3 regions of the Oceanobacillus sp. MO10714A genome follow, and region 3 is predicted to be linked to each of the others. Evidence: predicted binding sites of a transcription regulator. Region 3 holds the regulator's gene; each other region holds the start of a gene.
What was found. Region 3 encodes Rex, which represses fermentation and respiration genes when NADH is low (regulators of the CRP and FNR family bind a similar motif). Its sites were predicted from a motif close to TTGTGAAATATTTCACAA; they were not measured.
Positions count from the first base shown of each region.

Region 1 (8,241 bases), on a different contig from region 3:
GGATCTACTTCCTACGTTTTTGATTAATTTTTGAAAGTATTTTGTTTGCAAAAAGTAGTATAAATACTGCTTCAATAGTAAAGATGTATCTGGAATACATTTCATTAACGCTACATTATAAGCTCCTTGTAGACCTGTTAGTATTTTCCCAACAGAAGCTCCGTATCTAGCAATTAAGACATCATCTTTTTCACAAAGCTTCAGTTTATTATCTAATGGAACGTACTCAGGTTTTGTTGAACTTTGTGTAAAATCTCTAATTTGTAGCATCCTAACATAACCTTCTGCAGGATTTTGTAACCATAATCTTTTTGGTGGTTGACTTCCTCCTTGAAAATCACACACTGACAATAAATCTACAAATTCATTATTCACTTAAGAGCTCCTCCAGTTTATCTAACTCAATTGCAATATTACTTTCTAACTGTTTTATATTCCTCATTAAAATTAGTGGTTCTTCATACTCAATCTCTTCATGCACAACTTCTTTATATTTATTAATCGACAAGTCATAATCATTCTCTTTAATCTCTTCAAAAGGAACGAAGAATGATTTATCTGTACGTTTTCTTTCCTTTTCATTATCCAAATTGTGGAATCTCTCAATAATATCCGGAATATCATTCGCCTCAATTGGGCTTCGTTTATCGTCTAGTGAAAACCCATCACTCTCCATATCATAAAACCAAACGTGATCCGTTCCACCAGACCCTGTTTTCGTAAAGATGAGCACTCCTGTTGAAACTCCTGCGTATGGCTTAAATATTCCGCTCGGCATACTAATAACAGCTTCTAGTTTATTGTTTTCCAATATTTCTTTCCGAATAGCTTTATGGGCATTTGATGCTCCAAATAAAACACCATCCGGTACGATTACGGCAGCACGCCCCCCTTTTTTTAATAGGCGTAAGAATAAAGCTAAGAATAGCAATTCCGTTTTCTTTGTTTTCGTCACTTTTAATAAATCATCTGACACTGCATCGTAATCAAGTGAACCTGTAAAAGGCGGATTCGCTAGTACTAACGTATATTTTTCTTGCTCTTTATTTTGCTCATTTAAGCTATCTTGATAGCGAATATTAGGGTTATCAATCCCGTGAAGCATCATATTCATCGTACTAATTCTTAACATTGTTGTATCAATTTCAAACCCATTAAACATCGTATTGTGGAAGTGTTCTTTTAAGTCCCTCGTGTAAAACAAATCGTCATGGTTTTTTCTTAGATACTCACTAGCCGATACTAAGAAACCTGCCGTACCAGCCGCTGGGTCAACAATCGTATCTTGCGGGGTTGGCTTCATTAGCGCAACCATCATATCAATAATTTGTCTTGGGGTTCTAAATTGTCCGTTTGTTCCAGAACTCTGTAATTTTGATAATAGATACTCGTATAGATCCCCTAATGAATCAACCTCACTGTCAGCACTCGTTGTCTTCGGCAGGTCACTAATCCCTGCGACTACTCGTGATAATAAAGCCGGCGATGGAATAACAAACACGGCATCTTTAATGTGCTCTGAATATGCAGATCCATCTCCACCCATCCCTTTAATAAATGGAAATACTTTTTGAGAAACTACTTCAAACATTTCCTCTGGGCCCATTTGTGAGAATGTACTCCATCTTAGTTCAGGTTGATCTTTAGGAAAAATCCCTTCATATGGGGTTCCCAATAACTCTGAATCCTTTTCTCCTCTTTTTTCACGATCGTCTAAACCTTTTATATAAAGTAAATATGTAAATTGTTCAATAACGGTAAGTGGGTTTGTAATTCCACCCGTCCAAAATGATTCCCAAATCTTATCGACTTTGCTTCGTAATTCACCTGTAATCATAGTTGATGCTCCTCTATTCATTTCATATATGACTATTATACTATATAAACTCCAGCTAAACTATTATCTCTTACCGTGGAATTGATTATAAATCGTCTTAATTTGTAGTCCCCACCAAAATCCCAATCTCATCCAACTTCCAGCAAACCTCCTCAATCTTCTCCATTGAATCTGCCTCCAACGTATGCAGGTGCAACCCGTTCGTCAGCGAAGATAAATGCGCAACATTCGGTCCCCGCAAATTCTCATAAAAAAGATCAACTTCCCTTCGATTGCTAACCCGAATCGAAGCCGTAATATCCCCATAAACCGGGTGATCCACACTCACATCCTTCACGGTCACCCCATGATCGACAATAATATACAATTCTTCTAACGTCTGTTCCGGCGTATGGTTCACAACGATTGTCTTTCGCACCAGGTTGTCTTCCGGTTGATTGCCCATATAAATATAACCCTGACTTGTTGCAACAACTGGCTCATTCTTTGCCTTTAAAATCGACACATCTTGCACAATCACTTGTCTCGATACATTCGCTTTTTCCGCGAACTTGGATGCGGTAATTGGCTCTTTCGACTTCTTCAGTTCATTTATAATCAGTTGTTGGCGCTCACTGGATGACATTTTTTCTTTACTTTGCATGTCTTCATCCCCTTATTTATAAAAATTCTTATAATTAGCCCTTGCTATTATATTGATTTTATGTAAATATAGGTGTCATGACACCTATACAGATTATCTCATTCTACTTATTTTTATGCAATGTATGTGAAATGATTAACAACCAAAACAAAAAAATGGAGCGTACTTACAATGAATCAAATCAAACTACGAAAAATGCTAGAGGACTTTTTTATGGAGGATATTGGCGATCAAGATCTGACGAGTCATGCGATTTTTCCGGCGGAGCAAAATGGAAGCGGTGTTTTTATCGCGAAGGAATCTGGGATTATTGCAGGTTTAGACATCATTCAACAAGCTTATCATTTACTAGATTCAAAGTTAGAAATCTCCCTTCATTATACAGACGGAGACTATGTGCAACGGGGTGAGAGAATCGCGGAAGTTCGTGGCTCGGTTCGGACCATCTTAACGGGGGAACGGGTTATTTTAAATCTTGTGCAGCGAATGAGCGCAATTGCGACATTAACGAATCAATGTGTAGAAACGCTGAATGACTCTTCCATTCAAATATGTGATACGAGAAAGACGACACCTGGCTTACGCATGCTCGAGAAATATGCGGTAACGGTCGGTGGCGGGAAAAATCATCGGAACGGGTTATATGATGGCGTTATGATTAAAGATAACCATATAACGTATGCCGGCTCGATTACAAAAGCGGTCGAAAGGGCTCGAAAAGCGCTTGGGCATACGGTGAAGATTGAAGTGGAAACGGAGAATAAAGAAGCGGTGCTTGAAGCAGTGGAGGCAAAAGCCGATGTGATTATGTTTGATAACCGGACTCCTGAAGAAGTGAAGGAATTTGCGAAGCTCGTGCCGTCCCCAATTATCACGGAAGCGTCTGGTGGTATTAATCTCAAAAACCTAGCAACTTATGCAGGGACGGGTGTGCACTATATTTCGCTCGGTGCGTTAACCCATTCCGTGAAGGCGTTGGATATTAGTTTACTTGTGAAAGAAGAATAAGAAAATAACTAAGGCTCAAGCAAGGAGAAGCATAATGAAAAACGTTTGGAAGGTGTCCATAATCTTACTTGGATTCTTACTATTAGTCGCATGTGGAAGCGAAACAAGTTCTAAAAAACCAAATGAACAAAATACGCAGCTTACAACAACAATCAAAGGCGGACGCACTGGCGGAGCATGGGCGGTGTTTACAGAGGGAATCGCCGAATCGATTCGCCGGGAGCATGGCGGATCATTTATAACAGTCGAGCCTGGAAGCATTATTGAAAATCCATTAATGGTCGGAACAGGTAGAGTTCCTTATGGCTTGTCCTATTCAATGACAGCTTATGCGGCTTATAAAGGACTAGAGCCGTATAATCAAGCCTTTCGAGACATTCGTGCCGTCAGTGTCGTTGTACCGGCAAACTATTATCAGCTTTTTACAAGGGAAGAGCTTGGGGTGACTTCGGTTGAGGACTTATTAGAAAATGGTCCGCTCCACATATCCGTGAATCAACAAGGTTCGGCAGGCGAGGTTATTACCCGGGAAATTTTAAGATTTTACGGGGTAACCTATGAAGATATTATTTCTGAGGGTGGTTCAGTTGATTTCCTCTCTGGCTCGATGGCTTTTGAACTGATGGCAGACGGAAGACTTGATGCGGCAGGGAATGCTGAATCCGCTCCTTCCAGTAATATTATCGAAGCGGCGACAATGACAGATTTAAACATGATTTCTTTTGATGAAGAAATGATTCAGACCGTTGCCGATAATTTAGGGATGGAACCGAACACCATCCCTGCTGGCACATATGATTTTCTCACCGAAGACGCTCGGACGGTAAGCACACCGGCAATTCTTATGGTTCACAAAGATGTTTCCGATGAGGAAGTCTATGCTGTCACGAAAAGTATTTATAATAATCTAGACTTTTTAGATACCGTTCATGAAGAATTTAAAGCGTTAACGAAAAGAAATATGAGCAATGTTGGAGCACTCCCGCTGCATCCAGGAGCGGAAAAGTTTTTTAAAGAAAAAGGACTGCTAAAAAATAACTAAAGCTTAGCATTCGATAAAGGAGATTGTTCAATGGTGAACCTAAAAGCACGTATAACTGGCTGGTTTGGGTATGGGTACCGTCGCCGGCTGTCATCCTATCATTTACATATCTTCAGACTGCTTGCTTGTATTCTTGCAGTCTATCAAATTTGGTCAGTCATTTGGGGGAAATTAGATCCATTGAATCAAATGGCAGTGCATTTATCTGGTATTCTTGCAATCGCCTTTTTGCTGTATGGTTATTCCAGGAAAGCTCACGAAGGGAAAACAACGGAGAATCCGACCTGGATCGATTATACAGCGGTACTCCTCGTTATTCTAGCTGGAGTCTACTTTTCTATGCATGCGGAGCGTATAGCTGTAAGGATTCCAATTATGGACCCGCTCACGACTCTTGATTTATTTTTCGGGCTTGTATTTATCGTGTTAGCAATTGAAGCAGCCCGCCGGACAATGGGCTTTCCGATTATTGCGATTGTGCTCGCCGGTTTTAGCTATATTTTCTTCGGGCATTATTTGCCGGGGATCTGGCAGCACCGGGAGTTTTCTTTTACAGACGTCATGCATGAGCTCGCCTTCAGCTATAACGGATTGTGGGGTTCTCCAATTTCGGTAGCGGCAACCTTCGTGTTTATGTTCCTCTTGTTTGGTGCGTTTTTAAAACAGGCTGGAGCAGGTGAATTTTTCTTTCAATTGTCGACTGCGATTGCTGGGAGAACACGAGGCGGCGCAGCGAAAGTGGCTGTGTTAACAAGTGCCTTTTTCGGATCTATCTCCGGAAGTCCAACGGCGAATGTTGTTGCGACTGGATCTTTTACGATTCCAGTGAGTAAAAGAAGTGGCTATAAACCGTCTGTTGCTGCGGGTATTGAAGCTGCCGCGTCAACTGGTGGAAGCATTCTACCGCCGATTATGGGTTCATCTGCCTTCTTAATGGCCGCGGTAACCCAAATCCCATATGGGATGATTGCGCTTGCTGCAACAATTCCCGCGATTCTTTATTATGTTTCCTTACTGTTGATGGTTCATTTAGAGGCAGTGCGTTCTAATATGCCCCGGCCGAAAGAGGAAAATATCCCTGACATTAAAAAGGTTCTGAAAGAAGGCTGGTATCATATTATCCCCTTCATCGTGCTTATGTATTTCCTTATTCAGGGATATAGTGCAGCAAGAACAGGATTTTACGCAATTCTAGCTATTATCGTCGTAAGCTGGTTTCGCAGAGAGACACGGATTGGTTTTAAAGCGACGATTCAAGCACTTGTTGACGGTGCAAAATCGTCCATTCCTGTTACGGCGGCTTGTGCTGTTGCAGGCTTAATCATTACCGCAATCATGTCTACAGGACTTGGAGGGAAATTGACAAGTATTGTGCTTGGTTTAACGAGCGGACTTCTTATTCCTACATTACTGCTTGTAATGATTATTTGTATTGTATTAGGGATGGGCATGCCGGTCGCTGCTGCTTATATTTTAACAGCCATGCTTGCTGCTCCTGCATTAATTGAATTAGGTGTTCAGCCAATGGCAGCACATTTATTTATCGTTTATTTCTCTATTTTTTCAGCAATTACGCCACCAGTTGCGGTTGCAGCTTATGCAGCTGCTGGAATTGCCGAGGAAAATCCGAACCGAGTTGGCTTAGAGGCCGTAAAGCTTGGAATCGTTGGGTTTATTATTCCATTTATGTTCGTGCTGGAGCCAGCATTGTTGCTGGATGGTTCAATCGGAGACATCGTTCTGGCTGTTCTTACAGCTTTACTTGGTATTGTTGCACTTACTGGAGCGATGATTGGCTGGCTCGTTACGAGTGCGACCGTACTAAATCGTATCCTTTTATTAAGTAGTGGCTGTTTGTTTGTATTCCCAAGTATCGTTTTGAACATAGCTGGGCTTGTATTGGTTCTCTTTGTTTTCTTCATGCAAAGAGGGTCGAGGGAGCAGGTTCCTCGAACTATTCAATAACCGAGTGTGAGGAGTCTAACTTTTACCAAGAAACTAAAAGCGGAGCAGTTCCCGAATGGGCTTAGCTAGTTCGGGAACTAGCACACTTCCGCCACGTAGTGAGGGTAAGAAACTATCCTAAAGCTATTCTTTCATAATGCTTATACAAGGAATGAAATTTACCGGAATAATTGACATGCCATGGCTTTTTCTTCCCGCAAAAGTGAATGATCGCTGTATTGTGAATAACGTAATCCATATCAATTTTATTTTTGTTAGCTAAACGATAATACAGATAAAACCGTGCATCGAAGTTATATAAGATTTCATCTATATTTTTTATTTTTGCCGAGTATAAACCATTTAAAATATCCTGATCAGGCAAGATTAACTTTTTCCTGTTTTCCTCCACAAATTTATAAATCTCCTCTTCCTTGATTTCCATCCGTTGACGTTCTAAATTCATTAACAGAACACCAGAATTATAATATTCATCTATTTCATAGCCCGGAAAGCGAATTTTGTTAATATCGCTTAAAATGGAACGATCATGGAACGCAGCAGCGTATAGATGTTCCGAAATTTCCATATCGTACAAGGTGCGAATTTCATTTATGACCAGAATATCTGGATCAAGATAAAGAATTCGATCGAGCTCTTGCGGTAGCATTTGGTAAGCTAGTAAACGATAATACATTTCTTTCGTAAAATGCTTAACAACTGGAGCATTAGAAAAGTGCTTCTCTTCCACTGTAATCACGACAAGCTCCTGACCCTCTTGTTGAATATACCGCATGAGATCATCCAGTTCCTCATCTTCAATAGACGAATGCATTAGATAAATAGCAAAGGATTCTCCAGGGTTATTTACAAAAAGGGACTTCAGCATTGTCTTTAATGGATTGATATAATTTGAATTCAACGTTACGAGGATATTCATGATTTTCTTTTCCCACCCTATTTTTTATTGCTTCATGACTCAACTTTCGCACTGCAGAAATTCACATCATTTTCAGGGCCTGACAAACTCACCCGGCAGCCAAAATCCACTCTTGCTAGTTATTCACAAATCCACCCGCTTGCTTTAAAACTTCCATCTCTAATACCGTTACCCCAATTTCTATATCTTTTTCCTCCGTAAATTCATCAGGATGGTGGCTCAGACCATCGACAGAAGGAACGAATATAAGAGTAGTCGGCCAGCGTGAAGCTGTGTTCATCGCGTCATGCCCTGCACCACTCGCCATAAACATATAAGAAACCCCGGCCTCCTCACATGTCACTGCAACCGCCTGTGCAAGTCCTTCATCCATCATGACCGGATCATCATTTTGGATGATCTCCATTGAAATTGGTGTCGCACGCTTCTTCTCGATTTGCTCTGCCTTTTCCTTTATCCGTTCAAGCACCCGTTCACGTGAATCAGCATATATACTGCGGATATCCACCTTGAGTGATGCACTGCCGGGCACGACGTTCATGGCCCTTGGCGATATATCAAGTACTCCGACAGTTGCAACCGTTTCATATTCATCTTCCAAAAGACCCGCTTCTTCCACTGCAAGCGATAACTCAGCTGCAGCAAGCAATGCATCACGCCGATTCTTCATCCCTGTCGTTCCGGAGTGGGAACTCTTCCCGGAAATATGAATTGCTAAACGGAGTGGTCCTGCAATACCTGTTACAATACCGATTTGTTTGTTTTCCTTGATTAACTTTGGTCCTTGCTCAATATGCAATTCGTAAAATGCCTTTACACGTCTATTG
Region 1 is NZ_JAXHDC010000045.1:15,256-23,496, forward strand. It holds gene SPD53_RS16285 (restriction endonuclease subunit S) at 1-375, opposite strand, end outside; gene SPD53_RS16290 (type I restriction-modification system subunit M) at 368-1,837, opposite strand; gene SPD53_RS16295 (transcription repressor NadR) at 1,935-2,480, opposite strand; gene nadC (carboxylating nicotinate-nucleotide diphosphorylase) at 2,652-3,488, shown strand; gene SPD53_RS16305 (TAXI family TRAP transporter solute-binding subunit) at 3,523-4,530, shown strand; gene SPD53_RS16310 (TRAP transporter permease) at 4,561-6,495, shown strand; gene SPD53_RS16315 (glycosyltransferase family 8 protein) at 6,608-7,414, opposite strand; gene SPD53_RS16320 (Zn-dependent hydrolase) at 7,530-8,241, opposite strand, start outside.
Region 1: a site for Rex is predicted at 2,605-2,622, ahead of nadC (carboxylating nicotinate-nucleotide diphosphorylase). Genes of this name have one in related genera too.

Region 2 (8,241 bases), on a different contig from region 3:
CCCGCTGCCGATCATCGCTGCAATGCCGACAGAAGCTGTTTGAATCGGTGTTAACTTAAATGTTACTCCAACCATTACTCCAATTAAAATCGGCAGTAAACTCATGACCATTACGGTTATATCAAATAAATGCTCCAAAGCTGGAAAATATGGAATTAATATTTTTAAAATTTCACCTAATAAAGCATTTGGAATTAGTGCGACAACAATCCCGATACTCATTCCGTTTAATAACTTACTGAAAAAATCCTTCATCCCCGCTCGTCTCCCCCAAACAAAGTAATTGCAGTAAATTATAAGATGAGTTTCGTTAATAGTCAACCATTTTTCTTTTGCAGAGTAATGCTTTTATGTATTAAAGTGAATGAGTGGCAAAAAAGATTGGGATAGAAGTCAATTCAGTTTCGCTTTTCTCAAAAATAAAACAGCTCTGTCACTTTTTGGACGAGCTGTAGATTATTTATTTAGTTGTTTCCATTACAATTGTTCCAGCTTTGCGGTCATGAGGGAATAGTTTTCCTGCTTGGCCTTCAAAGCTATCCCTATTCTTTATGTACGCGATGGTGCTAGTAGTGTCCCGGTGCAGCATTCTTTTTAAGATCTGTTCGTTCGTCAATTCCTTGCCGTCTTCACTTTTTAGTTCGATTCCCATTAGTTTGTAACCAATTGTCTGTCCACTGTTTTTGAGTTGCACATATTCTAATGTGTACTGGCTCAGAATTGGTAACACAATCATATGGAATGCTTCGTTTTTTATTTTTTTCCGTAAGAAATATTCTGCAGCTAGAGAAGCTGCCGTGCTAATACAGCCATCAATTAGTGAGGCCTTTAAGCGTTTTTTCGTCAATGGTTTCATCATAATTCCTCCCTTTGTCCTCATTACATACCTCTACCATATACGGAAATTGATTAGAATAGGTTTCATTTATAATAGAATATCTTTTGAGTTTGTGTTGTCGATTTTCGTTCTGTGGGAAAGAAATGCTGTCGTAAGATAGAGGCTCTTTCAATAAATCTAGCATGAACGCTCGTTTTATGACGAAAAGGCATGAACTATGGATAATATTTCTACTATCTAGTTCTTAAGCAAGATAAGGTACGGATTATCTTTTTTCCAATTTAAAGAAATATCTATTAAAAGAAACCGTTTTGGGAGATAAATCCTATCCTTTAAGACTCTGATCGTTTCTTCCTCTTTTAAAAGATCTCTCGTAAAGACTCTTTCCTCCTATGAGAAAAATAGTTTAATTATCCGATTCTTTTTATAATTCCATCTGATACGATGGGACGTAACATCAATCGTAACAAATAGAGGGGGAGGGGTATGAGGAAAACGATTCGGACTGGACTCATGGGTTTACTATTTCTTTTTGCTTTTAATATATCTATTATAGCAGCAAGTGACTACACTCCTTGGAAATTACATAAAGATTCGGCCCAAGAAATAGTTCAGACCATTCGGACGTACTTCCATAAGCAATCTATTAAACCAATAGAGGAATGGGACGGGCAAAGAGAAGAGCAAGTTGCGGAATTGGAGGTGTTGTTGGATGGCGAAAAATCACAGATTATCACGGAAGTAAGGAATTACGGGAAGGGATTGGAAGCGCAATTAAATAATTTATTGGAAAAGCAATCGGTATTAGAAGTGTACGCTACTTATGAAACAGAGAGAAATGAGCAGATGCATGTAGAAGTGGAAGAAGAGATTGCAATATTTTTAGATGAATTATTATCAAAAAAATAAAAAGGGGGAGTTATTAGGTGAAATCATTTTTAAAATCATTCAAAGGGAAGATCATTTCGATTGGACTTGCTGTTGTTGTCGTCTGGAGTGCTGGAGCGGTATTTGCTTCATCACATGCGGGAGAGCAGCTTCGTGCTTGGTACAATGGGTTGTTTAATCAGTCTGTTGCGGAAGTGGAAGCTGATACTGAAGCATATATGGAAAGCAGATTACCGGGGCTGCAAGCTGAATATGACCAACTGAAAGCACAGGCTGGCATTGATATTGATTTAAGCAGAGAGCTTGCAACTGGAGAGACATTGGAAGAAATTATCCGAGCGAAACTTGAACATATCGGAGAAATTGATGCAGAAAAACAGGAGATTCTTGCTGGAATTGGCTTGGAGTTTTATAATGTGTTCCTTGATGGATATTTAGAAATCCAAGGCAATGCGAATGATGCGCTAAACTTTGCAACAGATGATCTCATTGCATTCACAGCAGATAGTGGGAATGCTGCGATTAAACAATTAGCAGCGGATATCCATCAGGCTAAGGACGCAGCAGTTGCAGAGCTGGAAGAAGCGATTCGTCAGGCCCAGGAAACTCTTGCAGCAGAAGTGTCTAAGAACCAAGAAATTACGACTAGAAATCTAATCAATCAAGTGGATTGGGCAATTCGTGATCTTCGTGAAAGTGTTACCGAAGTAGTCACAACGCTCGTTACAAATCAACAAGAGCTTATTACTGTAACAGCCCAGCAACTCGGAGAAGAAGCAAAAACCGCACTTGATGACGTTGTATCGAGTATTAATGAATAAGAAGCAAGTGATCCCACTCGCATTATTTATCATGCTCCTGTTTGGCGGAGGACTTACTGCTACTGTTGCAGATTCCTCCCTCTCAGGAATTCTGACGAGCTGGCTCGATGACAAAACGGAACAGTCGATTGCAGAAATAGATAGCGCAATTAAGGAAGAGCAAGCAATCCAGACAGAACGTCTGAAAGAAGTTCTCGCTGAAGAAATCAAGGAAGTAGAAAAAGAGTGGGAGACATTTATTGAAGCCGAGAAGCAAAAACAGTTGGCAGCCCTAAGGGAGTATATGGATAAGCATATCGCTGAACGAATTGGAGTTACAGAGGTGGACCCAGAGAAGCAAGCAACTGTAGAAAAAGAATTGGAGCGTATTTTTCAAGAAGCAGTCAACGAAATGGAAAATATTATGCTTGAAATTGAAGAAGTGGAGTGAAATGTTTTCATACGCTCCACTTCTTTTGCGTTCCACGAAAGATTCCTATTCCCAGTTCGTTTCAATTGTATTACATAACGATATTATTTAAAATACTTATTAAAGGTAACTAACTTATGTATTCAATTCGTAATTTGTAAATATGTATGAAGCATTTAAGGAGTGGACATTAATGAAAGTGGCATTACTGCAAGGGTCAATCGTCGGCTCAAAGACGAGAACAGCCCTCCAGCATGTGGAGTCGGTATTCAGAGAAAAATATCCGAACATCGAGGTCACTATGCTTGATTTGGCTGATTATGATATCCCGTTTAGCGATGGGAGAAATTATTTGGAGTATACAGGGGATGCTGGCTTTGTAACAAGGACCTTGATGGAGGCTGAAGCGATCGTTGTGGGAACTCCGATTTTCCAAGCTTCGATTCCAGCCACATTGAAGAATATATTTGACCTGCTTCCAGAGCAGGCATTGCAGGATAAAGTTGTTAGCATTATCGTTACAGCAGGCTCGTCGAAGCATTATTTAATCCCGGAAACTCAAATCAAGCCGATTATATCATATATGAAAGGGCAACTCACCCAGTCCTATGTATTTATTGGAGAAAAAGATTTCTACCGGAAAGAAATCATTAATGATGATATCCATTTCCGAATTGAACGTCTGATCGAGGATACGGTTTCATTAACAGATGCGCTGAAAGATATCCGGGAAGCGAAAGAAGCAGAATACGGATTTTAAGTGAAATCGGCTAAAGAGAAACAATCGCACTTTAGCCGATTTCTTTTCTTGCATCGGAAACTTTAAAGTAAAAATGCTGAGGCTTACTTAGATTTCCAGGGCTAGTCATGTCTGCTCTGTGCCTTTGTTTTTAATTCGCTATTTCGTTTGCTTTATCCTAGTAATTTATATTAAAATTTAAATATTGCCGAAAAATAAAATGTGAAAAACATCACTTTATAGATGTGGAATATATACGGAAAAGAGGAATTGCAGTGAATATCGGAATTGATAAGATTGGTTTTTATGCGCCACATTATTATGTGGATATGATTAAGCTTGCTGAAGCAAGAGGGATTGACCCGGATAAGTTTACAATTGGAATTGGCCAGGATGAAATGGCGCTTGCCCCAGTTACACAAGATGCGGTAACACTCGCTGCCAATGCTGCTTTACAGGTTATCGATGAGGAAGATAGGGAGAAAATTGACCTTGTCCTGTTCGGCACGGAATCAGGAATTGATCATTCCAAATCAGCAGCAGTCTATCTCCATCACTTATTAGGCTTGAATCCTTATGCGCGCGCTGTTGAATTAAAGCAAGCTTGCTACAGTGCAACCGCAGGAATTCAAATGGCTAAAGGTCATATTGCTTTAAACCCGGAAAGTAAAGTGTTGGTTATTGGTGCAGATATTGCAAGATACGGTTTAGCTACTCCTGGTGAATCAACACAAGGAGCAGGGGCGGTCGCAATGGTTATTAGCAAGGATCCGAAGTTGCTTGCTTTAGAAAATGAAAGTACATATTTCACGAATGACATTATGGATTTCTGGCGCCCACTTTACTCAGATATAGCTTATGTCGACGGTAAATTCTCCAACGAACAATATATTCACTTTTTCAACACCGTGTGGGAAAAGTATAAAGAGCAAACTGGACGTAGCTTAGAAGACTTTTCAGCTCTCTGTTTTCACGTACCCTATACGAAGATGGGCTTGAAGGCATTACGTACGATTCTTGATGAAGCAACCGAATCAGGTAGTGAACGTTTGAAAGCAAATTATGAGACAAGTATTCAATATAACCGGAAAGTCGGTAATATTTACACAGGTTCCTTGTACTTGAGTTTACTTTCACTCTTAGAGAAGAATGACAGTTTGGAAGGTGGCGAGCGAATTGGATTATATAGTTACGGTTCCGGCGCTGTCGGCGAGTTCTTCACTGGAATTTTGCAACCAAACTATCAAGACCACCTATATGTTCATCAACATGAAGAACTCTTTCATGCACGTAAGGAAGTAAGCATAGAAGAGTATGAGGAGATATTTGAAGAAACTCTTTCAGCAGACGGATCGTCAACCGAGTTTGACCGTGCAAATGATCCCGCTCCAGTATATTTATCCGGTATAGAAGATCACAAACGAATCTATGTAAACCGTATTAAATAAAAAAACTGAGACTCCGTGTCTCAGTTTTTTCACTCTACAAAATGGTAGGTCACTTCATCGAGTTCTTCATTATATTCAACGTGGAAGTTATATCCGCTGAAAAACCAGTCGTCGCTTTTTTCTATAAAATACGTAATACCATCCACTGTTTCTGTAACTAACGGATCATTCGGACGGTCAATATTAATTGCAACGGAGAAATTATCGTGGATTTCAGTTTTTCCATAGACCTTCCCAAAAAATCGGACACTGTCCCCTTTTTCTAAGCCCATTTCCTCAATATACCACTGATGTGCCTTATCTGATACTTGTATTTTCATGATGTATGTACAGAGATATCTCTGTATCCTCCTCTCAAAGGTATGACCTGTCTTTAGTCTATCATATTCCCATTTCTTAAGAAAAGATAACGAATTTAGCCAGAAAGCGCGTTAAGATGGTAGGATATGAGATAGAAATTGACAGGAAGGTTGTTTCGAATGAGTATATGGCTATACCTAAATCTGCTACTATTCATCATTGTTCTTCTTACACTGGATTATAATTACGCGCATCTCCCCATTCATATCATACTCGGACTAGCAGGTCTATTTTTGATCTTATTCAATTGGACAAGGCATGCATTTTTTTCAACTATCCGGAATACTCCTGATCGAAAGAAGAAAATTAAGCTTGCAACTATCTCGAAATGGATTTATCCGTTTCACCGTTGGATTGGTACAACGGCGCTTATTCTCATTATTCTCCATGCGACCATCATTATACACCGGTTTGGTTTCTTATGGACGAATATGAAAATGTGGAGCGGAATTGGTGCAATTATTATTCTTATCTGCATGGTTCTTTCCGGATGGCTGCGATTATATTTTCCAAGTGTGAAGAAGCGACGGGCACATATTACCTTCGGGTTTTTATTATTTTACTTTATCGTCATTCATACTGTTCTTTTTTAAAATACAGTATGATTTCATGAGTTTGTAGGCGTTTACATATGTGCTTTGTTGTTGTAAAATATAGAAAACTCGTAAATTAATTTATAACTCAACATTATTGCACCTAAAAATCAAAACAGATGAATCATATTGAGCTCACGGAATCAACGAAGTATATAACAATTTACGGGTTTTTAATGGGATATCGAGCTGTTTCAGACTGAAAAGTGATATGAAAATAAAACAAAAATCTGTTTATTATTGATGAGGAGGGGTTAAGTTGGGGAAAACGAAACATACTGGTCCGGTAAAATTAACGAAGCGACCAGATCCGAGTCTCTGGGTAAGTAAAGTGCCTTTTGGGCTTGGGAAGGTGAAGCCGCACCATATTCGCGACACGATGAAAGTAGTTTGGGAAAATAAAGATAATCTGCCTTATGCTACAAGGATTCTTACGCAGGGTGTCTGTGATGGCTGCGCACTCGGCGTTTCCGGCCTGCAGGATCAGACGCTGAAAGGCCCACACCTTTGTACGACTCGTCTCAATGTGCTTCGTCTGAACACAATGCCCGCAATTAAGGAGGAAATCTTGCATTCCGATATAGAAGAATTAAAGAAGCTTTCGAGCACCGAACTGAGGAAGCTGGGCCGGATTCCGTATCCGCTCATTCGGGAACCGGGAGACGATCGTTTCAGAAGATTATCCTGGGACGCGGCGCTTGACCGGATTGCGCAAAAAATGCGGTCGCTTGATCCGAAACGATATGGTTTTTATACGACTTCGAGAGGGATTACAAATGAAGTGTATTATACACTAGCAAAGGTTTCCCGTTTTCTCGGTACAAATAATATTGATAATGCATCACGAATCTGCCACTCACCTTCCAAAACAGCCCTCACGAGATCAGTTGGTGTCGGCGCATCGACTTGTAACTATAAAGACTGGATTGGTACAGATGTCCTGCTCTTCTGGGGATCTGTTGCAGCAAACAATCAGCCGGTATCAACGAAATATATGTATGCGGCTAAACGAAAAGGGACAAAAATCATTATCATCAATCCGTACTATGAACCTGCAATGGATGAATACTGGGTGCCATCGATTCCGGAATCTGCTTTATTTGGGACAAAAATTGCGGATGACGTGTATCAAGTGAATATTGGCGGTGATATTGCCTTTATGCATGGCATTATGAAGCATTGGTTTGAAATGGAAGAGAATGTCCCTGGTTCTGCGCTTGACCATGAATTTATTGCGGAACATGTAAACGGTCTGGAAGAACTCAAGCAAAAGGTGGTGGCTTACGATTGGGAAACATTGGAGGCTTCTTCCGGGATTACGAAAGAAAGAATGCTAGAATTAGCCCAACTGCTTGCCAAATCAAAATCCGCCGTATTTGTTTGGTCGATGGGTCTCACTCAACACCGCTTTGGAACGGATAATGTGTCCCAGGTAGCGAATCTTGCTTTACTTCGTGGCTTTTTAGGGAGAGAACATTGTGGGTTAATGCCAATTCGTGGCCATTCCGGTGTACAGGGGTCTGGAGAAATGGGAGCAGATCCGTTTGTCTTGCCTGGTGGCGGGATGGATAAGGACAACCGGGAACGGGTCGAACAGATTTGGGGTTTCCCGATTCCGAAATGGCAAGGTGATATTGTCGGCGTATCCTTGGAAAATGCTTTGCTTCCTGAAAATCATGAACGTCATCTTTCTCTCTATTATTTATCTGGCGGTAATTTCCTGGAAACGATGCCGAATCCGGATTTTGTGGAACGTTGCTTAGCGAATATCGATCTCCGAGTGCACCAGGATATCATCTTCAACACATCTACCTTAGTCGATGCGAAAGAAGCGGTCATTGTTCTTCCAGCCATGACAAGGTATGAGCAAGAAGGAGGAGGAACCTCAACATCGACAGAGCGGATGGTTTATTTTTCACCAGAGATTAAGGGACCACGGATTGAAGAAGCAAGATGTGAGTGGGAAGTTTATGTGGACTTAGCGAAACGCGTTAAGCCGGAAGAGAGCGATTTAATCAATTTCACATCCGCAGCTGAGATTCGAGAAGAAATTGCGAAAGCTGCGCCGAATTATGACGGCATTCAGCATTTGAAGAATCGCGGCGATTTGTTTCAGTGGGGAGGAGCCTGGCTCTGTGAAGACGG
Region 2 is NZ_JAXHDC010000004.1:54,688-62,928, reverse strand. It holds gene SPD53_RS05070 (PTS transporter subunit IIC) at 1-255, opposite strand, end outside; gene SPD53_RS05065 (RDD family protein) at 461-856, opposite strand; gene SPD53_RS05060 (hypothetical protein) at 1,325-1,747, shown strand; gene SPD53_RS05055 (hypothetical protein) at 1,765-2,547, shown strand; gene SPD53_RS05050 (hypothetical protein) at 2,540-2,977, shown strand; gene SPD53_RS05045 (NADPH-dependent FMN reductase) at 3,150-3,716, shown strand; gene SPD53_RS05040 (hydroxymethylglutaryl-CoA synthase) at 3,971-5,143, shown strand; gene SPD53_RS05035 (HesB/YadR/YfhF family protein) at 5,173-5,463, opposite strand; gene SPD53_RS05030 (hypothetical protein) at 5,623-6,096, shown strand; gene SPD53_RS05025 (FdhF/YdeP family oxidoreductase) at 6,356-8,241, shown strand, end outside.
Region 2: a site for Rex is predicted at 3,916-3,933, ahead of SPD53_RS05040 (hydroxymethylglutaryl-CoA synthase). Genes of this name have one in related genera too.

Region 3 (8,241 bases):
CTTTCTCTCCACCACTTAACTGATCGACCGTTTTTAAAACGTCATCTCCACTAAATAAGAAATTGCCTAGTACCGTGCGGATATCTTTTTCCATTACAAGCGGGTATTCATCCCATAATTCCTGCAGGACTGTTTTATTGGAGGAAAGATTCGCCTGTTCCTGATCATAGTAGCCGATTTTCACATTTGTCCCCAGTTCAAAGGACCCGTTCGTTGCCTGGAGCTTGCCGATAAGAATCTTAAGTAAACTCGTTTTACCAACCCCGTTCGGTCCAATAAGGACAACCCGTTCGCCGCGGGTGAGGCGGAGGTTTGCTTGCTTGAAGGTATATTCATCTTCATCCGGATAGCGGAGGGAAAGGTCTTCTATTTTCAAGACATCATTTCCACTTCTTCTTTCTATATCGAAAGAGAAGGACATAGAAGCCTCGTCTCCAAGCGGTCTGTTCACCCGTTCCATTCGTTCAAGCTGTTTCCGTCTGCTTTGCGCCCGTTTCGTAGTAGAGGCACGGGCGATATTACGTTGGACGAAATCTTCCATCCGTTTAATTTCTGTTTGCTGCTTTTCAAATTCTTTCCGTTCCCGTTCGTAGTCGGCTGCTTTTTGTTCGAGAAATTTACTATATGTCCCGTGATATTTCTTCGTCTCATGTCTTGAAATTTCATAGACGAGGGATACGGTTTTATCAAGGAAGTAGCGATCATGGGAAACAATGACAACTGCTCCTGGATACCCGCTTAAATAGGATTCGAGCCAGCCTAATGTTTCAATATCTAAATGGTTGGTCGGTTCATCAAGAAGCAGGAGTTGTGGCTTTTGCAGGAGCAGCTTGCCGAGAGCGAGCCTTGTTTTTTGGCCGCCACTAAGTTCACTAATCATTGTATGGTAATCATAGTCCTGGAAATTGAGTCCATTCAATACTGCCTTAATCTCAGCTTCATACGTATAGCCGCCACCGGTCTCGTAAGCGTGCTGCAGGCGATCATACTCTGATAGTAAACTTTGATATTCATCATTTGAAAGCTTCTCAGTATCTTGCAATTTCTCTTCTATCTTCCGTAAATTCTCTTCTTGTTGTTTTAAATGGTCGAATACGGTGACAAGCTCATTCCAGATTGTCTTGCCGGATTTTAATTCCATATGTTGTGAAAGGTAGCCGATAGTAAGTTCTTTCGGCTTAATAAGTTCCCCGGTATCATAAGAAAGTTCGCCGGCCATTATTTTTAATAAAGTAGATTTCCCAGCCCCGTTTCTCCCAACAATTGCTATTCGATCAAGATCTTTAATTTCAAGTTTTACATTTGATAAAATGGTTTCCGAACCAAAGGATTTCGAAAGTCCATTCATTTGCATTAAAATCATACATTCACCCCATTATATGTATTGTAACGCAAAAAGCAGAAGAAGGAAATTATATGTGAAAATAATCACGACATTTCGCTCGTTTTCTGGTAGAATAGACATAAGTATAACTATTATTATCGTTATTAATGAAATGAGGAACAGATATGAGACAAAACAAAATACCACAAGCAACAGCAAAGCGGCTTCCGTTATATTATCGCTATTTAAATAATCTGAATCGACAAGGGAAAAAACGGGTTTCTTCAAAGGAACTATCAGAAGCAATCAAAGTTGACTCCGCTACAATCCGTCGTGACTTTTCATACTTCGGCGCTTTAGGAAAGAAAGGTTACGGCTATAATGTCGAATACTTGCTCGGATTTTTCCGCAGTACACTCGACCAACATGAAACGACAGAGGTTGCTTTAATCGGTGTCGGTAATCTAGGTACCGCCTTTTTAAATTATAACTTTACGAAAAATAATAATATCCAAATCAAAATGGCCTTCGATAGTGATGAAGAGAAAATCGGTCAAATTGTCGGGGGTGTTCCAGTTTACGGGATAGATGAAATGATGGAGAGAATTGAGGGAATCTCTGTCGCGATCCTCACTGTACCTGTATCGGAAGCTGATGTTATTACAGAAAAATTAGTTAAAGCAGGGATTGAAGGAATCTTGAACTTCACACCTGTTCGTATTACAGTACCGGAAGATGTGCGCGTTCATCATATCGATTTAGCGATTGAACTACAGGCACTTGTTTACTTTTTGAAGCATTATCCATTGCAATCAAAATAGAGCACACATAAAGTGAAACTTTATTCAGTGGGGAATTCCTTACCTCCCACTGAATGTTAGTTGAACAGAATCAGGTATTTACGGACTGTTTATCCCCTTTACATATTGGGCTTCCCTCATGTTTAGAGGTGGGGGTATTACAGACCGTTAATACGTGATAAAGAAACAAGAAAGATAGTGAAACGGGAGAAAATAGTAGGGGCGTGGGAAAACGTGTTGAATCGTAAAATATGGACAGGAGTATTGCTTTTACTCTCCTGTCTGTTTTTAGCAGCTTGCTCGAATAATACAGAGGAGAAAGAAACGGAATCAGAGCAAGAGGTTGAAGCAGGGGAGGATGTATTTTTTGCTGTCCTTGAGGATAATGTTGAAGCGTTGATGGCAAAGGACTTGGACGGTTATATGGAGACAATTCACGGGGAATCTCCTGCTTATGAATCAACAAAGGAGACGATCACTGAGTTCTTTGAGTATTCATTGGATATCGAGTTGGCAGATCTTGAGATGAAAGAACAATCTGAGGATGAAGCTGTCGTCCACTATACACAACGTACGATTGAAAAAGATTCAGGCGACTTCGAGAACAACGAAACAAGAGGAGAACATATTCTTCGTCCAGACGACGGTAAATGGAAAATTTATGAGTCGGAAATCTTCGAAGTCAATCCACTGCCTGAGGAAAGAGAAGAGGTTGAGATGACTGGAGATTATGTGGAAGTAATTTCTAGTCTTCCTACTCCTTTTGATGAGGAAGAATGGATGCTTGCCGGTTATGATGAAGCGGAAGGGGAAGCAACCGCTGAATACATTCCGGTTGCGGAAACCTTAGGGAATTACAGTGCAATCATCACCTATGATTATTATGAAGATGGTAATGAACGAAGCGGGCTTGCGAATTTCATTGATGTGCTGGAGCTAAGCTTACAAGATATGACAACAGGAGAATTTGATTTTGAACGTCTCTATGCAACGGAAAGTGAAGTCATGTACCAATTCCGTGTAGATGGGGATGCAAAAGAACCAAATCAAGAAGAAATCGGCCGCATTTTCGTTAAAGATGAGGACTTATATCTTGTACGCTATACGGTAATGGAAGAAATGATTGAAGATACGGATGAAATCATTACGATGTTAAATGAAATATAATAAAAAAGCGGGAGATGACGTTTGAATAGTCCGTCAGGATCCCGCTTTTTTTCATACCCAGCTCAACAAAATTGTCTGCAACTGTTCAAGCTGATCAATCATTTTTTGGATTTCTTCTGGTGTTAAGTTATACTGCTTATAAACAACGTAAGAGTTCATCCCTGCATGGACGATAATCGGAACGATAATCCGTTTTGTTTTTACATAAAGGAAAGCAAATACGAGTCCCATTGCTGTATACATAAGAAGATGGGAAAAGTCTACATGAAAAGCAGCAAAGACGAGTGCTGATAGTATAGCGGCGAAAAAGAAGTTCATGCGCTTATAGAGACTACCGAAAATAATCTTTCTAAAAATGATCTCTTCAAGGATTGGCGCAATAATTGCTGGAATCAAAATGAAGAGCATATTTGCCCGGGCATATTCCATAATCCCCATTGTGTTCTCCGATCCTGCTGGGATGCCGAAAATAAAGATTTCAATCATTGCTGCAATTGTTTGAGCAAAGAAGGCTAGAAACACCCCAAATATGGACCAAAGGATAACGGAAGAAACGGGGGAAGCATCCCGGTGTGCTGGCATTTTCATGTCTGGCCTCATTAGCCATAACGTAACGAGCAGTCCAGCAGTAAAACTAAAAATCGACCAATAAATCATATTTTGTGAATAACTTTCGGGGAAATATAATTCCATATACAACGCTACCGGAAGGGCGGAAAACTGCATAACCAAATACGTCACAATCACATACCAATATCTTTTCGGCAAACCCAACGACTCCTTCTATATAAAGTGAAACTTCATTCAGTGGGCGTTCTTTACCCCCTGAATGTTGGTTGAACAGAATCAGGGATTTACGGACTGTTTATCCCCCACCTTCACATATCGGGTTTCCCTCATGTTTAGAAGTGGGGCTATTACAGACCGTTAATCCGTGATAAATTCACATAAATGTATTTTAACATAAATCGGGACATGGGGTCAGAGCATTTGTCCCATTACATTCTTATCTTTACCCAATTATATGTTCAAATCCTTATTAATATCTATTTCCAGCTCCTTTTCCAGTTAAAAATAGAAAATCACAAAAATTAAACATACATCGCTTGCATTTTTTTGACTTATTACTTATTATAATAATTGGAGTTAGCACTCGAGCGAAGTGAGTGCTAACAAAAATATAAAAACTTTAGAATCAAGGAGGAGTTCTAGATGATTAAACCATTAGGAGATCGTGTTGTTATCGAACTTGTAGAGCAAGAAGAAACAACAGCAAGCGGAATTGTACTTCCAGACTCTGCACAGGAAAAACCACAAGAAGGTAATGTAGTAGCAGTAGGTTCTGGCCGTGTAACAGACAGTGGTGAAAAGATTGCACTGGAAGTGTCTGAAGGAGACCGCATTATTTTCTCTAAGTTTGCTGGAACAGAAGTGAAATACGGCGGGAAAGAATATTTGATTCTACGAGAAAGTGATATTCTAGCTGTTATTTCATAACTCAATTAACTTATACTTAAGAAACTTAAAACATATATCAATAGAGTGTTCAAAAAGGAGGATAAAAGGACCGAGGTCGGCTAAGTATGCGATTCGTTTTGCAACACCGACACTAGCACGGGACGTGGACGGTTTTAGTAGAACCTCTTTTTCTCAAAGTGTCATTTTTACCGGACTTTTTGAACAACCTTTAATAATAGAATTTAGGGAGGAAATGTAACCATGGCAAAAGATATTAAATTTAGTGAAGACGCACGTCGTGCAATAGCTCGTGGGGTAGATACATTAGCAGATGCAGTGAAAGTTACCCTTGGACCAAAAGGACGTAACGTTGTATTAGATAAGAAATTCGGTGCACCTCTAATCACGAACGACGGTGTAACAATCGCAAAAGAAATCGAACTGGAAGATGCATTCGAAAACATGGGTGCACAGCTCGTATCTGAAGTAGCATCTAAAACGAACGATGTAGCAGGGGACGGTACAACAACAGCTACAGTTCTTGCACAAGCAATGATCCGCGAAGGACTGAAAAACGTAACTTCTGGTGCAAACCCAGTAGGTATCCGCCGCGGTATTGAAAAAGCTGTTCAAGCAGCAGTAGAAGAATTAAAAAATGTTTCCAAGTCTGTAGAGAACAAAGAGTCTATCGCACAAGTTGCAGCAATTTCTGCTAACGATGAAGAAGTAGGAGAGCTAATTGCTGAATCGATGGAGCGCGTTGGGAAAGACGGCGTGATCACGATTGAAGAGTCAAGAGGTTTCAATACAGAGCTTGACGTTGTAGAAGGTATGCAATTTGACCGCGGATATGCTTCCCCGTACATGGTAACAGACCAAGATAAAATGGAAGCAGTTCTAGAAGATCCATATATCCTAATTACAGATAAGAAAATCAGTAACATCCAAGAAGTACTACCAGTTCTTGAAGAAGTTGTTCAACAAGGCAAGCCATTACTTCTTATCGCAGAAGATGTAGAAGGTGAAGCACTAGCAACATTAGTTGTGAACAAACTTCGCGGAACATTTAACGCAGTTGCGGTTAAAGCACCAGGATTCGGTGACCGTCGTAAAGCAATGCTTGAAGACATCGCTATACTAACTGGTGGTGAAGTAATTACAGAAGATTTAGGACTTGACTTGAAGAGCACTACAATCGAACAACTTGGACGCGCTGCTAAGGTTGTTGTTACAAAAGAAAACACAACAATCGTTGAAGGTTCTGGCAGCCCAGACCAAATCGCAGGCCGCGTAGCACAAATCCGTGCACAAGTAGAAGAAACTACTTCTGAATTCGATAAAGAAAAACTACAAGAGCGTCTTGCGAAATTAGCAGGCGGTGTTGCAGTAATTAAAGTAGGAGCTGCAACTGAAACAGAATTGAAAGAACGTAAACTTCGTATCGAAGACGCACTGAACTCTACACGTGCAGCAGTAGAAGAAGGAATTGTTGCTGGTGGAGGTACTGCACTTCTTGAAGTTTACAAGAAAGTTAACGAACTAGAGCTTGAAGGTGACGAAGCAACTGGTGTTAATATCGTACTTCGCGCAATCGAAGAACCAGTTCGTCAAATCGCAGACAACGCAGGTCTTGAAGGCTCCATCGTCGTTGAGCGCTTGAAAGGCGAAGAAAACGGCATCGGCTTCAACGCAGCTACAAACGACTGGGTAAACATGATTGAAGCTGGTATCGTAGACCCTGCAAAAGTTACACGTTCTGCACTACAAAACGCAGCATCTGTAGCAGCTATGTTCTTGACTACTGAAGCTGTAGTTGCTGACCAGCCAGAAGAAAACGCTGGCGGCGGAATGCCTGATATGGGCGGTATGGGTGGAATGGGCGGCATGATGTGATAGCCGTCTAACATCTTGATATATAAGGGTTTTTGAGTTAAATGAGAATGATTGGCTAACATTCGATACATTAAAGTAGTAGGCTTCTCATAAGTTGATCAAACTTTTGAGAAGCCTCTTTTTTCTATTGCTTTGTAACGCGAGATAAATATTTCTTGTTGTTACTTTCTGGAGTATGACCAAATCTATCCATAGTTTCTTCCAAGTCAATTGTGGCCATGTCAAGAAAAGAGGCATACGTATGTCTTAGTGAATGAGGAATTTTATACTCTTGTCAATCTATGCATAAAGTCATTCTATTTTAATTAATCTTCTTTTCTCTCTACGTAATGAGCTTCAATATGCACTACTTGAGAATGCTGCACCATTACAAAGATTTAGAACACTAACCCATATATATCCTGCTAATGGATAATTGAATAATAATAGATGATTGCAAAAGCGAGTAAGGGAAAAATTTGAGATTATTATTTAAAGAATGTAAGATAAAATGTCATTAAATATTAATATAAGAGAGTGTGATTAAAGTGTTAGAATTAATGACGAATCCTATGATACAAAATTTACTAACTAACTTTATTTATTCTGGTATTCAAAAAGGTGGAAAAAAGCTTATCTCAGACAATCTGAGCCAACAATTTGAAACTGCAATTCTTGATGCTTTCGATAAATTTTCTGAAAAATACCCAATTATAAGTTTTCAAAAAGAAAAAACGTACAGACAAAGTGAGAATTTAAAATATACATTAAAATATCTTCATGAAGAAGGAATATTAGAACAACATATTTATCTTGATTTTAGCAAGGAATTTAGGAAAAGCTATTTAGATATTTCAGATGAACAAGGGGATATCTACTTTGATTTGTATGATATTAATCAAGAAACCTATGAGGAAAAGTTTTCCGAAGTGGAGGAGCTGTTTAGAAAAGCGCAAGAATAAATGGTGCGCACCGCCACGAACTTCCGACGCGCAAGAAATGAATGAGAGGAAGGCCGACTAAAAACAGCCTTAGCCAACTTAGATATGCGAAGTGTCATTTTCACTGGACTTTTTAATAATCTCTAAAAAAATAACAGCAAATCCCGGGGTGGGGTTTGCAGTTTTGGATTAGATTTATTTTTTCCTTGGTACTAAATCCGCTATATAGTCAAAGTAAAAGTTCCGTTTCCCTCTTTTAATAAGGATGATCATCGTATGGATAAATAATACGGCCCAGATCATGATGAGAAATGCAAATATAATCACAGTGGTCCATACGTGATAAGGATAAAGGTTTGAATTTATATCCAACTCGATACTAGTAAATATATTTAGGATCCATGATGTTGCTAAAGGTAAATATAGCGCAAAGGATCTTTTCAGCAAGGACTGCCACGCAGGTGCTCTTCCATCGATATTCATTAGTTTAAAACGCAGTATATTTGTTCTGTTTCCATCTCGAAAGAACCTGATTGCCAAGGGTGAAAAAATAAAAGAAAGTTCTTTGGTACCTCCATTGTCGCAATTATTGGCTGTGATTATAGACTATCTGTTAATTAAGATTAGCTGGTCTCTTGCAGCTGGACTCTTTTTAACAAACGGATTTGCAGAATTTGTT
Region 3 is NZ_JAXHDC010000039.1:7,614-15,854, forward strand. It holds gene SPD53_RS15415 (ABC-F family ATP-binding cassette domain-containing protein) at 1-1,363, opposite strand, end outside; gene SPD53_RS15420 (redox-sensing transcriptional repressor Rex) at 1,510-2,145, shown strand; gene SPD53_RS15425 (hypothetical protein) at 2,323-3,291, shown strand; gene SPD53_RS15430 (CPBP family intramembrane glutamic endopeptidase) at 3,343-4,059, opposite strand; gene groES (co-chaperone GroES) at 4,504-4,788, shown strand; gene groL (chaperonin GroEL) at 5,011-6,642, shown strand; gene SPD53_RS15445 (hypothetical protein) at 7,182-7,583, shown strand; gene SPD53_RS15450 (hypothetical protein) at 7,758-8,045, opposite strand; gene SPD53_RS15455 (hypothetical protein) at 8,152-8,241, shown strand, end outside.